Regions from separate parts of the Gordonia sp. DT218 genome, predicted to be linked through region 1. Evidence: predicted binding sites of a transcription regulator. Region 1 holds the regulator's gene; each other region holds the start of a gene.
What was found. The regulator LexA, encoded in region 1, represses DNA repair genes until DNA is damaged. The targets are predictions, from matches to a motif close to CGAACANNTGTTCG.
Positions count from the first base shown of each region.

Region 2: the regulator LexA is predicted to act here: its motif matches at 1,329-1,342, upstream of ACPXCG_RS08300 (DUF222 domain-containing protein).
Region 3: the regulator LexA is predicted to act here: its motif matches at 1,738-1,751, upstream of ACPXCG_RS18185 (DUF222 domain-containing protein).
Region 4: the regulator LexA is predicted to act here: its motif matches at 1,265-1,278, upstream of ACPXCG_RS11030 (SAV_6107 family HEPN domain-containing protein).

Region 1 covers NZ_JBNCNS010000005.1:304,641-308,623, forward strand. The annotation lists gene ACPXCG_RS19695 (DeoR/GlpR family DNA-binding transcription regulator) at 1-196, opposite strand, end outside; gene ACPXCG_RS19700 (putative PEP-binding protein) at 405-2,078, shown strand; gene lexA (transcriptional repressor LexA) at 2,093-2,851, opposite strand; gene ACPXCG_RS19710 (LysM peptidoglycan-binding domain-containing protein) at 3,089-3,640, shown strand; gene nrdR (transcriptional regulator NrdR) at 3,744-3,983, shown strand, end outside.
Region 2 covers NZ_JBNCNS010000002.1:342,905-346,887, forward strand. The annotation lists gene ACPXCG_RS08300 (DUF222 domain-containing protein) at 78-1,313, opposite strand; gene ACPXCG_RS08305 (SGNH/GDSL hydrolase family protein) at 1,447-2,235, opposite strand; gene ACPXCG_RS08310 (SGNH/GDSL hydrolase family protein) at 2,270-3,034, opposite strand; gene ACPXCG_RS08315 (SDR family NAD(P)-dependent oxidoreductase) at 3,058-3,819, opposite strand; gene ACPXCG_RS08320 (acyl-CoA dehydrogenase) at 3,852-3,983, opposite strand, start outside.
Region 3 covers NZ_JBNCNS010000004.1:632,826-636,808, forward strand. The annotation lists gene ACPXCG_RS18180 (fatty acid desaturase family protein) at 1-278, shown strand, start outside; gene ACPXCG_RS18185 (DUF222 domain-containing protein) at 479-1,723, opposite strand; gene ACPXCG_RS18190 (IS110 family transposase) at 2,123-3,202, shown strand; gene ACPXCG_RS18195 (hypothetical protein) at 3,792-3,983, opposite strand, start outside.
Region 4 covers NZ_JBNCNS010000002.1:895,360-899,342, forward strand. The annotation lists gene ACPXCG_RS11020 (phytoene desaturase family protein) at 1-501, opposite strand, end outside; gene ACPXCG_RS11025 (GNAT family N-acetyltransferase) at 521-1,177, opposite strand; gene ACPXCG_RS11030 (SAV_6107 family HEPN domain-containing protein) at 1,430-1,903, shown strand; gene ACPXCG_RS11035 (DUF3040 domain-containing protein) at 2,064-2,465, shown strand; gene mraZ (division/cell wall cluster transcriptional repressor MraZ) at 2,928-3,368, shown strand; gene rsmH (16S rRNA (cytosine(1402)-N(4))-methyltransferase RsmH) at 3,661-3,983, shown strand, end outside.

The DNA.
Region 1 (3,983 bases):
CGAACACCGGTGTGGAGCCCGGCCGAACCGCACCGCCGTGTACCCGCTGGAGATGTCCTGCGCGTTCGAGGGTCGCGAGGTCCCGACGGACCGTCTCACTGGTCACGTCGAACAGCGTGGCCAACGCGGCGACGGATGCGCGGCCGTTGGCCCGCACCTGATCGGCGATCGCCTGCTGACGTTCTTCGGCGTACACGGAAGTCCTCGTCTGTTGGAATCTGTGGATTTGTATGTTGCTATATCTGTGTTTACGCCTGTTTATGTTGACAAGTCAAGGTTTTCTTGTAACTTGAATCACATAACCTTCAGTGCGGGCTCATTACCCACAGGACCCGCTGTTCGAGACAGGCCGGTAAGTCCTGGGCCGGAACGGCTCGCGGACCGACGGACGGATAGGGACTTCGGTGACACAGACACAGGTTCTGCAGGGGACGCCGGTGGTGGCGGGTAAGGCCTTCGGACCGGCGATCTGGCCGGGCGCTCGTCCGGAATACGACCCGAGCGCGGCGGAGGCTGCCGTCGCCGAGGACGAGCGTGATGTCGAGACCAAACGCTTCAGCGACGCCGCCGCGGCGGTGGCGGGACGGCTCCGGGAGCGGGCCTCGCATGCCTCGGGCGCGGCGTCGGAGGTGCTCGTGGCGACCGCGGGTCTGGCCGAGGACCGTGGTTGGGTCGGTGCGGCGTCGGCATTGATCGCCACCGGCACCCCCGCGCCGGCCGCGGCGGTGGCCGCGACCGAACAGTTCGCCGCGATGTTCACCAAGCTCGGCGGACTGATGGCCGAACGGGTCACCGATCTCAACGACGTCCGGGATCGGGTTGTCGCCGAGTTGCTCGGGGTACCCGAGCCCGGCGTACCGGAACCGCCCGTGCCGTCGGTGCTGCTCGCCGACGACCTCGCCCCGGCGGATACTGCCGGACTCGATCCGACACTGATCATCGCGTTGGTCACACGTCTCGGAGGTCCGACGAGTCACACGGCGATCATCGCCCGTCAGTTGGGGATTCCGTGCGTTGTCGCAGTCGGCCGGCTCGCGACCGTGGCCGTCGGCACCAGAGTGCTCGTCGACGGTACGGCGGGCACTCTGGAGATCGAACCCGACGAGGCGAAGGCGCTCGCCGGTGTCGACGAGAGCCGCCGCAAAGCTGCTGCGGTGGCGTCGTGGACGGGCCCTGGGGCGACCGCGGACGGACATCGGGTCTCGGTGCTCGCGAACGTCGCCGACGGGGCGTCGGCACGGACCGCATCCGGCTATCCGGTCGAGGGGGTCGGGCTGTTCCGCACGGAGCTGGCGTTCCTCGATCGCGCCGAGGCGCCGACGATCGCCGAGCAGACGACGCTGTACCGCGAGGTGATCGACGCGTTCGCCGATCAGAAAGTGGTGATCCGGACGCTCGACGCCGGGTCGGACAAGCCGCTGAAATTCGTGACCCAACTGAATGAGGCCAATCCGGCGCTGGGCGTCCGGGGCAATCGCATCGCCATCGACCATCCCGATATCCGCGCGGCGCAGCTCGATGCGATCGCGGCCGCCGCGCAGGAGGGCGGAGCCACGCCGTGGGTGATGGCCCCGATGATCGCATCGCCTTCCGAGGCAGCGGAATTCGCGGGCGAGGTGCGTCGCCGTGGGTTGGTCGCGGGGGTGATGGTCGAGGTGCCGGCTGCCGCGATCCTGGCTGCGGCGATCCTGGCGGAGGTCGACTTCGTCTCGATCGGCACCAACGATCTGACGCAGTACACGATGGCCGCCGATCGGATGTCGGCCGAACTCGCCACGCTGACGGATCCGTGGCAGCCGGCCGCGCTCGCGCTGATCGACATGGTCGCCCGCGCCGGTCAGGCGGCGGACAAGCCGGTCGGGGTGTGCGGTGAGGCGGCCGCCGATCCGTTGCTGGCGTGTGTGCTCGTCGGCATGGGTGTCAGTTCGTTGTCCGCGGCGCCCGCCGCGGCTGCCCCGGTCGGCGCACGCCTCGCGGAGGTGACTCTCGACCAATGCCGGTCTGCCGCACAAGCGGTGCTGACGACCGCCGGTCCCGCCGAGGCCCGTGCGGTCGCGTCGGCGGCGCTCGACGGCTGACCCTCAGGCGACCCTCACACGCGCCGCATCACCGTGACGACCTTGCCGAGGATCGCGGCCTCGTCGCCGGGGATGGGATCGAAGAGCTCGTTGTGCGGCATCAGCCAGACGTGACCGTCCTTGCGCTTGAACGTCTTCACGGTCGCCTCGCCGTCGATCATTGCTGCGACGATGTCGCCGTTGTCTGCGACGTTCTGTTGCCGGACCACCACCCAGTCGCCGTCGCAGATGGCGGCGTCGATCATCGACTCGCCGACGACGCGCAGCAGGAACAGCGATCCCTCACCGACCAGTTCTCGCGGGAGCGGGAACACGTCCTCGACGGCCTGCTCCGCCAGGATCGGTCCGCCGGCGGCGATCCGACCGAGGACGGGCACGAAGGTCGGCGTGGGCAGCTCCTGACCGTCGGCGAGTCCGGCAGCGGCACCGCCCGGCGGGGTGTGGTCGCCGTCCTGGATGTTCACCGCACGCGGCCGGTTGTGATCGCGCTTGAGCAATCCCTTGCGTTCCAGGGTGCGGAGCTGATGCGCCACCGATGACGTCGAGGTCAGTCCGACCGCGTCGCCGATCTCGCGGATACTGGGCGGATAGCCACGCTCCCGCACGGACTGGCGGATGAACTCCAGGACCCCGCTCTGGCGTGCGGTGAGGGCTGTCTCCGCGAACTCGGGGTCGGCGACGACAGGTGCCGGATCGGACGACTCGTCGGGGGCGTCTACGCTCTCGTGGATCGCGCGGGAGGCTCCGCGCCGCCCGCCGGCCTTGTCGCTCATCGCTGAGTCCTTCCTGTCGGCTGTTGCATCGTCGGCTGTCGCCGAATCGGGTTCGTCTCGCAAAATTGCTGGTCGATCGCGTGTCTCACGGCCGAGGTTAACCGAACCGGCCGACAGGTTCAAACATTTGTTCGACGCGTGTCGAGACTTTGTCGGCGCATCGTGCTACAAATCGAACATGCGTTCCATCGAACATGTGATCGAGGGGACGGCCGATTCGGATCCCAGGAGGACACGATGAGCACAGCCACCTTGACCCGTGAGGCGTCGACCCGCGAGACGCTCGTGCGCGATCTGCCGAGCAGCGGGACCCGGTCCCGCGAGACACCGACGCGCGCGCCGCGACGGCCGGTCACGTCGGGCGTCGGCACGCGTCCCCGGCGCGCCGCCAGGGTCGAGCCGACCCGTCCGGCCGACCGACGTCCGGCCGGGCGTTACAACCCGGGCACGACGATCGTCGGCACCCGGTGTGCGGCACCGGCGGACGATCGGCGGGTCTATGCCCGCCGTCGTGCGGCCGCACTGGCGGTGCTGGTCGGGGGTGCACTGGCCGCGCTCGTCTGGGTCGTCGCCATCGTGGGGACGAACTACGCCGCGTCCGTCGCCCCGCAACCGGTGGGCACCGAGGTGGTGCATGTGCGGCAGGGCGACTCCCTGAGCTCGATCGCCGATCGGGTGGCGCCGGATCTGCCGCGCCAGTCGGTCATCGATCAGATCGTCGAGCGCAACGCCCTGCCCGCCTCGGGCCTCCATGTCGGGCAGGCGCTGATCGCGCCCGCATACCGCTGAGCAACGGACGGTATCCTCCATGGCACAGGTTCCAGCCGGGAACCGGCACGGCGTAGCGAGCATCCGGTGCGCCGGAGTGTCCCGAGATGTGCGTGAGGACAACATGCGCTGCCCGTTTTGTAAGAACGAAGACACCAAGGTCATCGACTCGCGTGTCGCCGATGAAGGGCAGGCGATCCGACGGCGCCGTTCGTGTGCGGAGTGTGGTCGCCGGTTCTCGACGGTGGAGAGCGCCGTGCTGTCGGTGGCGAAACGCAACGGGGTCACCGAGCCGTTCAGTCGTGAGAAGGTGATGCGCGGAGTTCGTCGGGCGTGCCAGGGCCGCGCGGTGGCCGAAGACGCG
Region 2 (3,983 bases), on a different contig from region 1:
GCTGCGCTGGAGTGCGGATCTTTCCCGGTCCGCTGGTCGAGTGGCCGACGGACGTGGTGAGGAGGCGTTTCGCGTCCTCAGGCGGCGATGTTGTCGAGGTGCAGGGTGCGTCGGTTATGGGCGGGCAATGGTTTTCGGTATGGGTCAACGGTGCTCGGTGGGATGAGCCAGGGGCGGCGGTCGATGCCGAGGGCGATGTCCCACCTGTGGGCGTGGACCTGGGCGTGGCAGGACGGACATAAGAGGCAGCCGTTGTCGAGGTCGGTGGGTCCGCCGTCGCTCCAGAACACCATGTGGTGCACGTGTGCCCAGGAGGCGGGTGCCCCGCATTTGATGCAGCATTGGTCGCGAGCGATGATGGCTTTGCGTTGGTGTGGGGTGAACAGGCGTTGTTCAAAGCCCATGTCCAGTGGTGCGCGGTTGCCGTCGATGATGATCTCGGTGATGCCGGCATCGCACGCCAACATCTTTGCCGTCGCCTGCGATACCGGGCCGAGCCATGGCAGCGACGCGAGGTCGGGGGTGTCGACCGGGATGGTCAGGTTGATGTGTGTCTTCGGTGCGGTCATGAACGGGGTGTTCGCCGACGTGGCGGCGTCGAGGATCTGTTCGAGTGCGTCGGCGCGTTGCTGACCGGGGGTGCGGGCGTCGGGGGAGCCGTCGGGTTCGGGTCGTGCCTGGGTGAGTGAGTCGATGGCGGCGGTGATTTTCTCGCCGATCACGATGTCGAGGTCACCAGAGACTTTCACTCGCCCATCCGTGGTCGGGACGACGTTGAATTCGTTGAGTCGGCGGTCCTCACCGGCGGGCAGGCCGCCGGTGCTGGCGGCGACCTGGTTACCGAGCCCACGTGCGACCTTCTCGATCTCTTTCGGCGCGGCTCCGGACAGCGCGTGGGCGATCAGCGCCTGCTCGTGTTCGAGGCGTTCCTCATCACAGAGTCCGTCGGCGGCGCGACGCATGATGTGCACCATGCCGGCCACCATCGCATCGACATGCTCACCGGAGAACACCCCATCTCCTGCGTAGCCCGGCAGTCGTTGCAGGGACGCCAGTGCTGTGCCGATCCGCAGCCAGCGTGACGCGACGCCGGGTGCGGCGCCCATGTCGATCAGCAGGTTGCGGGTTGTGCCGCCGGACTGTTGTGCGACGCCCAACCGGTCGAGCGCCGCGGCGTGGATCGCCAGCCGGTGATCGACAACGTTACGCAGTTCCAGCAACGCCTTGGTGGCGTCGAACACCTGCCGCCCTGACGCTGCATCGGCGACGGTGACCTCACGCGCACAAGCAATGATCGAGCTGATCTCCCCCATGTCATCCAGCATACTCGAACGCGTGTTCGAGTCAAGCATTTCTTCAGTGCCACAAAGAAACTCGCCAATTCTGGCCTCACGCAACTCTCCAGGATATCGCGACGCAACGACAAGATCGGCCGGGCTCGAGGGATCAGCCGAGCAACTCGCGCAGGCCCTCCGCCACCGCCGCCATTCCCTCGGCGTTGGGATGGAAGGAAGCGCCGATCCGGTTCAGATCGGTGAAGAACCCGAAGACCCAGGGTGCCGCGTCACCGAGCGCATGGGCTTCGCTCAACGAAGACGCGGAAAACAGTTCGGCACCGGACCGATCTGCGGCCACCAGGTGCGCCTCGCGCACGGCGGCCTGAATGCGGCGCGCCTTTGCCAGATCTGCTGCGGGAAAAGGGACGTCATGTCCGGCGACGGTGCGGTCACCGACGGCGGTCAGATAGTCGACCAGAACGATCCGTGCTCGTGGAGCGCGTTCGCGTACTTCACCGACCACCACGACGAGACCATCGGCGGTGCGCTCGATGTCGGCACTCGTCGGATCCGGAACGGGGTCGCTGACCATTCCGGCCACCAGCTTCGCGATCGGTGATGCCGGAGCATGTTGTCGCCACGCCGCGGCGAGCATGAAGCCGATGTACTGCAGATCGTTTCCACCCGCTGTGACGGTGACGACGTCGGCCTCCGCAGGCAGCTTGTCGATCTGCGGCCCGAATCGTGTTCCGGTCGGCGAGATCTGCTCGGTGCGGACGATGTTGTCTGTCGTCGCACCCGACACCGAGAGGTCAACCAGGCGGGCGTCGAGATGCTCGGCGAGGAGATGGGCATAGTTCCGTGTGGAGCGCATTGCCGCCGAATCGTCCATCGGCGAAATTCCGGGGCCGGCCGCATAGGAGCTTCCCAGGGCAGCGATGCGGCGGATGTGGGACACCTGGCCATCGTGCCAGGGTCGCCGAGCGCGACGACTACCGCGTTGTGGCTCGTGGTTCGACGGCGATCCAGGTCGGGTGCTTCGCATCCCGATCATCTCCCGACGATCGGCCTCGGAGTCGCCGGATGACCCACGGGGCCAGGTGACTACGCGTGAAACGCAGATCCTCGGTCCAGCGGTATCCGATGATCGGTTCCACCGGCCGGTCGGGCATCGCAAGCGTGTGGACGCCGATGGCGCGTAGGACATGTGCCGCAACCCGCTGATGGCCGATCGGATTGAGGTGGAGTCGATCGTCGGACCAGTAGGCCGGTCGCCGGATCTCGCTGTCGTGGAACATGTCGACGAACGTCAGATCCTCGTCGGCGGCCAGGGTGGCGATCTCGGTGGTGAGGAACTCGCCGCGGGACCGGATGGTGTCGCGGAACGGCAACCCAGACGAGGGGTCCGCGCCGGCGAGCAGGACGACCTCGATCCCCGCGTCGCGGCATCGTCGGACCGCTTGGCGGGTGAGCTCGATCAACCGCGCGAGATCCCCGCCCGGACGCAACATGTCGTTGCCGCCCCCGTTGAAGGTGAGCAGGGTGGGCAGTGGATTCAATGCGAGTGCCGTATCGACCTGTTCGGTGGCGATCGGTTCCAGGAGGCGCCCACGGATCGCGAGATTGGCGTACTCGACGCCACCGTGCTCGGCCGCGAGACCTTCCGCGACCAGGTCGGCCCACCCGCGAGGATGGACGCCGTCCGGCTCATCGCCGACGCCTTCGGTGAAACTGTCGCCGATAGCAACGTATCGCATTGTGCCCCCGTGTCTTCCGGTCTCTAGGTGATGGTCACGCCGCCGTCGACCGGGATGGTCTGCCCGGTCACGTAACCCGATGCCGGCGAGGCCAGCCACACAGCCGTCGCCGCCAGTTCCTCGCCCTGGCCCATCCGGCCGAGGAGAACGCGCGGCAGCTGGGACTCCAGGTAGCCGTCGTGGTAGGTGTCGGTCATCTCGCTCTCGAAGAATCCCGGCGCGATCGCATTGACCCGGATTCCCTTGCGCGACGCCCATTGCTGAGCCAGATCGCGGGTGAGTCCGATGACGCCGGCCTTGCTGGCCGCGTACGCGGCCTGGGGGAGTCCGGCGGTGGTGATGCCCAGGACGCTGGAGATGTTGACGACCGCGCTGCCGGGCTGCATGACCCGAGCGCACGCCTGCGCCATCCAGTACGACCCGTTGAGGTTGACATCGACAACAGAGCGGAACTGATCGGGGGTCTCGCGGGTCGCCGGGACCGCGGTACCCACACCGGCGTTGTTGATCAGGACGTCCACCCGGCCGAAGGCTTCCATCGCCGCATCGATGACGGCCTGGCACTGGTCGGGATCGGCGACGTCCGCGGGCACGCACAGCGCTTTGCGGCCCAGGGCCTCCACCTTGGCTGCGGTGTCGGCGAGGCGCTCGGCGCGCCGGGCGGCGAGCACGATGTCGGCTCCGGCCTCGGCGAACCCGGTGGCGAACGACACCCCGAGACCCGACGACGCGCCGGTGACGACAACGACCTTGTCGGTCAGGTTGAACATGTCCAGCAGGGGCATGTGATGACTCCTTGGGTCGGTGCGGTGGCCGGTCAGAACCAGGCCGGGTCGGTGTCCAGGGTGGTGCGATCGAGCGCGGCGACCAGCGACAGCTGCGCAGCCGTCTTCGGCAGTTCGTAGCGGAAGAAGTACTGGGCGGCAGCACGTTTGCCGTCGTAGAAATC
Region 3 (3,983 bases), on a different contig from region 1:
TGCGTGAACTGTGCGACAAGTACGACCTGCCGTATACGACGGGTTCCATTGTGCACCAGTATTTTCAGTCGTTCCGGACCATCGCCAAGCTCGCGCTGCCCAACGCGCTGTTGAAGGCAACGTCCGACGATGCGCCCGAGACTGCCTCGGAGTTGCGGTTCGCCGTGCGCGATGGTGTACAGAACCACTTCGGGGTCGATCCGGTGACCGGTCGGCGTCGGGGTCTACGCACTGCGATGCGGGAACTCAAGAACGCGCCGGTGCAGGCGGCGAGCTGATCGGGCGGCCGCCGTGTCAGGGCGGCCACCCGAGCAACAGTGCGCGCACACTTCTTTCACACTCACTTTTTTCACACTATGGAGTTGTCAAAGGACTGATGCGGTCCCGGCCGGATGAACCGTTGTTTGCCGGGTGCGAGAAATCAATTGCGCTGGGACGGTTGAGCGCTGGGCCTGTTGAGCGCTGGGCCAGTTGAGCGTCAGCCGGCCAGTGCGAGGTCGTCGGTGGTCAGCGTGCGTCTGTTGTAGGCACGCAGGGGTCTGCGTCTCGGGTCGACGGTCCGCGGTGGGATGAGCCATGGATGCTGGTCGGAACCGATGAACACCTCCCAAGCGTTGTGATGCACATCCGCATGACACGACGGACAGAGCAGGCAGCCGTTCACGAGACATGTGTCCCCGCCGTCTGCCCAGTGACGGATGTGGTGGGCGTGGGCGCGGTCGGCAGGTGCGCCGCACTTGATGCAGCACTGGTCGCGAACGTAGAGGGCCTTGCGTAGGTGCGCCGGGAAGAATCGCTTCTCGCGGCTGATGTCGAGCGGGACCCGTTCGCCGTCGACGATGACGGTGGTGACCGACGTGTCACATGCAAGTGCGCGCATCGTGGCCTCGGTGACCGATCCCATGAGCGCCAACGACGACAACGTCGGAGCGTCGGCCGGCACTTCAGCAGCACCTGGGTGCGCGGCGCGGACGCGGTGTCGCCACAGCGGGCGGCGATGTCGAGGAGCGTCTCCAGGGCGTCGGCCTGACGACGCTGGGTCGACCGCATCCGGTGAGCCGTCGGGTTCTGGCCGGGGCGCTGCCAGCTCGTCGATGGCCGCACGGAACTTCTCGCCGACCTCGACGTCGAGGTCGGCCCGCACCTGGAGTCGACCGTCATCGTCTTTGCCGTGATCGAGCGTGTTGAGCGCCCGATCTTCGGCCGCAGGGAGGCCGCCCTCGCTCGAAGCGGCGATCTGGTTGCCGAGTGTCCGTGCGAGATCCATGATCTCGGCGGGTGTGGCGCCGGAGAAGAACTGTCCGAGAAGATCTGTCACATGTTTATGACGCATCGCCCCATCGATCGGTTCCGGCGATCGTGTCGCGATGTGCTTCATGCCGCGCACGATCGCATCGGTGTGCTCGCCGGAGATGGCGCCGTCGGCAGCGTGCGCGTCCAGGGTCGGGAGTTGTGCCGCCCCGGCCGCGATGCGCAACAGTCGCTGCGCCGCCGACGGCGCAAATCCCATGACGATCAACAACTCTCGAGTGGTCCGTCCGTGATCTTTGGCGATTCCCAGGCGATCGAGTGCACCGGCGAGGACGGCTGCACGATGGTCGATCTGGTTGCGTGCCCTGATGGTCGACTGCATTGCCTCGAATTCGCCGCGACCGCTGAGTTCCGCATCAATACGCAGTTCGCCCAAGATGTCGGTGATGGTGAGATCCCCCGCTGCTCCCATGACCCCACACTACTCGCATGTATGTTCGAGTCAAGAACTAATAGTGGTTTAGCCCAACGACTTTCAGTACCAGCAGTGAACTGCAGTGGACTGCAGTGGACTGCCGTGAACAGGAGTCACAGGAGTCACGCCTTCGGATGTGGCTCCCGACTTCTATGTTGGGGCGGCATCGTGTTCGAACCTACGGGTCGTAGCGTGCCGTAGGTGACCTCGGGGATGACTCGCTGGCTTCCTGCCACCCGTCCGGCCGGAGGGTTGGCTCTAAGAGGGTTCTGTTTCCTCGCGGTCACTGTTCGCTGCCTGGCTCAACACAGGAACGCCGCCCGTCCCTGGGTGGCTGGAAGTCGGAATGCCGGCAGCGGATTGCCACTGTCCACTGCTCGGAAGGCGCACCTCACAGTGATCGTGATCGGTATCGACCCGCACAAGTCCACCCACACCGCTACCGCGGTGAACTCGGCCAACAACCGGGATCTCGGATCTGTGCGGATCAGGTCATCGTTCGACGATTACGCACAGCTCATCACATGGTCCAAGGCGTGGCCGGATCGGATTTGGGCCGTGGAGAACGCTTCCGGGCTCGGGCACCATCTCACGCAGTGGTTGGTCAGCCGCGGTGAGGCGGTCGTCGATGTCCCATCGACGGCGACGGCCCGGGTGCGTCAACTCTCGCGTGGTGGCCGCCGCAAGAACGACCGCATCGATGCCGCTGCGGCGGCGTGTGTGGCATTCAGTCAGGGCGATTTTCGGCCGGTCGCCCCAGAAGGCCAAACCGGTGTCTTGCGAGTCCTCGACGAACGCCGGGTCGACCTGGTCAAGCAGAACGGGCGGCTCGTCAATCAGCTCCACGCGCTGCTGCGAGAGCTGTTCCCGGGCGGCATTGGACGTGATTTCGACACCGAAGACGCCGCCAAGCAGCTCAAAGCGTTCCGGCCCGAGACTCAGGCAGACGCGATGCGTAAGAACGTCGCCCTCGAGATAGTCGGCGACCTGCGGCGAATCCAGTTTCAGATTGACGACCTCAGCACCCGAGTCAAGACCGAGCTCGCTGCGAGTGGCACAAAGCTGATGAAGATTCATGGCGTCGGGATCGATACTGCGGCACGGATTCTCGCTCGGACCGGTGATCCGACCCGCTTCGCGAACGAGGCGGCATTCGCGAGCTACACCGGTACCGCTCCTGTCGAGGTCGCCAGTGCCGACAAACAACGTCACCGGCTCTCACGCTACGGCGATCGCACTCTGAACTCGGCGATCCACATCGTCGCCGTTACTCAAGCCAGAACACCCAGCAGCGACGGATACGCCTACCACCAGCGCAAGATGTCCGAAGGGAAGACCTCACGCGAGGCGATGCGCTGCCTCAAACGACAAGTGGCGAAACGGTTATGGCGCACAATGAGAGACGATCATTCAGCAGTCTCGCGCCCATGTAGTCAGGCAGCTCTTGGCAGTTCACGTACTGGTTGGCGCCGTTGATCCCGGAGGCTTGGGGCCAACGGGTGAATTGGTGGTGGGAGTAGCCCTCGGTGGAGTAGATCTGTGCTTTGGCGCCAGTGATGGTGGCGTTCCCCCCGACCCTCGTTACAGGCTGTGTCGGGGACGGTGAATCACGCGGCGATGTAGTGGCTGTCGATGGCCTGATCGCTTTCGCCTCGGAAATCGTACTGGGGGGGGCGGTGCAGCCACACCAGATGGTGTACTGGCCCGAAACCGGGAGCAGTGGGCAGTTCGCGTCAGCGTCTCCCGGTCCTCATCGGTCAACACCAGTTCAATTTTTGGTCGCCCACCTGCTGTACCTCAGGGTTGTTTGCAAGAGTGACGCCGACCCGCAGTTGCCGCCGTGCCCTGTGCCCCCGGAGCCAGCAGCCGATCTGTGCATCGGTGAGCGACTCGGCGTCCAGGCGTGTGGCTATCTCAGGTTGATGACCGAATCCGCGGTCATCCTTGGCGCCGCCAACCAGGTCGTAAGAAGTCAATTCAATGAACTCGTGTGGTTTCTCGCGGTGGTGGTGCCGTCGGGGTTGTCCCCCGACGGCACCTCGCCCTGCCCACGTGTTGCACGTTTCTACCATCCGATGTGGATCAGGACGCCGAAGGTGAACAAGTAGCCGTAGACCACCGTCCCCACCACCAGTGACCACCCGAAAACTCTGAATAACGGCCACTTGGTGTGCAGCAGGATCGCGACCAGCACCGCGAGGAGCGGGGCCAGAACAAGCGCATTGATCATCCAATGGCCGACTTCTGGCACGGCCAG
Region 4 (3,983 bases), on a different contig from region 1:
CGCGAGACCGGTGAACGCCGCAGCGAACCGTCCCGGACCCGCCGGGGCGTAGAACGCGCGCATGACGGACTTGGCCCGGGGTCGCCACACCTCGACGAATCGTCGGTAGGCCTCGGCGTCGTCCGACCCGACCGCACGCTCGATCGACTCGCACGTGGCGTCGAGGTCGGTGCGGAAGATGATCGGCCCGGTCCGATCGGTCGAGGGGGCGAACGCCCAGGGATCACAGTCGACGTAACGCAGTCCGTGATCGGCGAGAGACAGCTCGTCGAGGATGGGGGAATGGCGGATCATCAGGTGCGCCGACGACCCGCGATCGACCCGATAGCCGGGGAAACGCTCGACCGTGGAGACCGCGCCACCGGCGACGTGGTCGCGTTCGATGACGCGCACCGATCGCCCGGCACGGGCCAGGTAGGCCGCCGCGACCAGGCCGTTGTGGCCCGCCCCGACGACGATCGCGTCGAGTGGCCGATGGGTTCGATCGCCGGCGGGGCTCACGCCCGGCGATTCCGCCCGGTCATCGTGCCCGGGCCGGGTCGTCGGGGCCCAGCGGAAGCGGCCGTCCCAGAAATGCGAACGGGCGCGGATCGCCGGTGAAGGTGAAATGGCGCAGTATGTCGACGAATCCCATTCGCCGGTACAGGGACCAGGCGCGGTTGTCCTCGGCAGGCGCCTCGGGGGTCGACAGCAACACCTGGCACTCGGGCCGACCGGCGAGCAACCGGCCGAGGAGCCACTGTCCGATGCCGCGTCCCTGTGCCGTCGGGTGCACGTGCAGTTCGGTGAGCTCGAAGTAGTCGCGGGTGATCGCATCGACGGAGGGATCGGAATGTCCCGCCTGGCGCAGGCCGATGCGGAGCTGCTGATTCCACCACTGGTCGCGTGCGCCCTGATAGCCGTAGGCGATCCCGACGAGGAGTTCGTCGTCGGCGAGGGCCACCGGCCGGGCCAAGCGCCGGCGCACCATCTGCGGGGAGGTGATCTCCGTGGCCGGCACCGTCGCCACCGCCCCGACCGCACGCCAGCCGGGCCGGGTGATGTGGTCGCGCCAGAGCGCCGCCCGGTGAATCTCGGTACCGCGTGGGTAGTTCATCGCGGTCACGTAGATGTCGAGGGCGGGTTCGAGCCAAATCCGGGAATCCTGGCCGGTCAGATCAACGAGGCGGATCGTCAACGAACGTCTGTCCTCTCGTCGAACACTGGACATCGGGGTCGGCCGTCGCCTTGAAGGTGACGGAGGTGCTAGCTATATTGAATATGTCGAACGGGTGTTCGATGAATCAGCCTCCGCAAGCTGTTCTGTCCACCCGGCCGACATCGGGCGTCGGCCCGACGGCGACGAGGGAAGCGTTTGCTGTCGGGCCGACGTTGTATACAGCAGTCGCACCGCATACAACGACGGCCGACTGACCACGGGGAGGTGGACATGCCCAACTCGATTCCGACGACCGGGTCCACGACGGACATCGATCCGATCGTGGTGGGACGTAGCCGTGACCTGCTCGACCGCGCCCAGAACCTGTTCGACAACGCCGACGGCGTCGACGACTCCGCAGAGCGCTTCCGTCAGTACTACCTCACCGCGTTGCGTGCCGCAGGCGCGGCGCTGGAGATCCACGAACCGACGAACAGGCCGGTCCGACGCAGGCATTCCCGTAGCGCCTGGAATCGGGTTCCGGTGGTGGTGCCGGAGCTCGACGACCACGCCGCCTACTTCGCCGCCCGCTCGCGGATACGTCTCGACATCGAGGCCGGCCTGATCCGCTCGATCGATGATCGCGCGGTCCAGCAGATGCGCCGTAGGGTCATCGACCTGCTAAATGCCGTCGAGGCGTTGCTGATCTCGTACGAACAAGGCAAGTTGCCCCACCAGGCCGCGCATTCGGACCGGACCGCGTAACGGTATGATCCGACCCAACCTCGGGTAATGGTGGTCGCCGGGTGATTCTGCTCGTATCATGGGAAATTGAAGCCGCAGACGGCGGCAGACGGCGTCGACATCGCGCAGGACCGGCAACGGCGATGCGGTCGGGTCGGTGGAGTGGGAGTTAGGAGGGTCGGTGCCTCTTTCGGAGCACGAGCAGCGGATGCTCGAACAGATCGAAAGCGCTCTGTATGCCGAAGACCCGAAGTTCGCGTCGAGCGTCAAGCGTCGTCGCCTCGGACGGTCCAGCGGCCGGCGCCGCCTGCAAGCGGTTGCCATCTTCGTTGTGGGTCTGGTCCTCCTCGTCGGTGGACTCATCGTCGAGGTGCGCGTCGGCGGGTTCCCGATCATCAGCCTCGTCGGCTTTCTCGTCATGTTCGGGGCCGGGTTGCTCGCCCTCTGGGGCGGCGGCAGTCGATCAGCGGGGGCAGACCGTGAGCAAGGCCCCGGTGCCAAGGAATCCCGCGGCGGCGGACCCAAGCGAAAGTTCTCCGAACGCATGGAAGAGCGGTTCAACCGCCGCTTCGAGCAGGAGTAGATCCTCCGCCGGGTGAGACCGGCGCCAGGTCGTTCACAGACCGCACACCACTTCGGTGTGCGGTCTTTTCGTCTTCGACGCCCGCCGGTGGAGGCCGGCGACCCGTCCCGCGACTCCCAGCCGCTTTCTCCACGGTGCCCCGCTTCGATTGCCCACCTGCCCCACCCCGATTCCCCACGGTGCCCCACCGGCGTGCCCCACTACGCCCCACCGTGAGCGGACTTCATGTCTCACCTGGCACTTTGATGTGATTGAGCATCATTGCCACCACCCGCCTGTGCTTGCGACGCGCCGTGTCGCGGATCGTTCCCCACTCGAAATCAGGCCATTGAACTGGACTTTTCTGATCCTGTGGAGGGTAAGTGGAGCGTCGGGGGTGGAAAGTGGAGGAAAGTGGGGTACTGTGGCAGCACTGGGTGAGGCGAACCGGACGTCGAACCCAGTAGGGCAGGAGGTGACGACATGTCCGTGCGATTTGTCGGCACCTACACGCCCAAGTTGGACGACAAAGGGCGGCTCACGTTGCCCGCCAAGTTCCGCGACGCGCTGGCAGGAGGGGTGATGGTCACACGAGGCCAGGACCGCAGCCTGTCGGTGTATCGGGCCGAAGAGTTCGACGCGATAGCGGAACAGACGATGGCGGCATCGCGGAACAACCCGGAGGCGCGGGCGTTCCAGCGGTACTTCTTCGCGAGTACCGATGAGCAGCGGCCGGACGGACAGGGACGGATCACCTTGTCCGGTGAGCACCGGAACTATGCCGGCCTGTCCAAGGACTGCGTGGTGATCGGCGGGTTCGATCACCTCGAGATCTGGGACGCGCAGACATGGAGCGACTACCAGAGTCAGCACGAGGAGGACTTCTCCGCCGCGGGCTCGGCAGCCCTGGACGCGTTGCTCTAGCAGGCACCGCCCGGGCAGACAGATGAATACGGGATCGGATGGGTCGAGGCCTCGGCCCGGAGCGACCCTGGCGTACTTCCCCAACGCCAGGTGCGCGATCGGGCCGAGACCCCGCCTCATCGGAGACCTCCCGTTGCGAGCCCTCACCGCCCGAGACCGACGAATCGAACCGCACAGTCCGAGGAGGAGGTCGGTGAACGCACGCCACGAGGAGCCGGACGGCGAATCCGGTCGGCTCACTCCGCACGCGGAGCCGAGCGGTGCGCCCCGCCGTTCTGGCGAGTTCGGTCATCTGCCGGTGATGGCGGACCGCATGGTCGACCTCATCACGGCAGCGTTCCCCCGAAGCGCCGGCACTCCGATCTTCGTGGACGGCACGCTCGGGGCAGGCGGCCACACCGAGCTCATACTGCGCGCAGATCCACGGGTCCGGGTGATCGGCATCGACCGGGACAGCAACGCGCTCGACATCGCGCGCGACCGCCTGTCAGAGTTCGGTGAGCGGATCACCTTTCATCAGGCCCGTTTCGACGAGATCGGCGAGGTGATGACCGACGTCGGTGTCGACCTCGTCGACGCGGTGCTCTTCGACCTCGGCGTGTCGTCCATGCAACT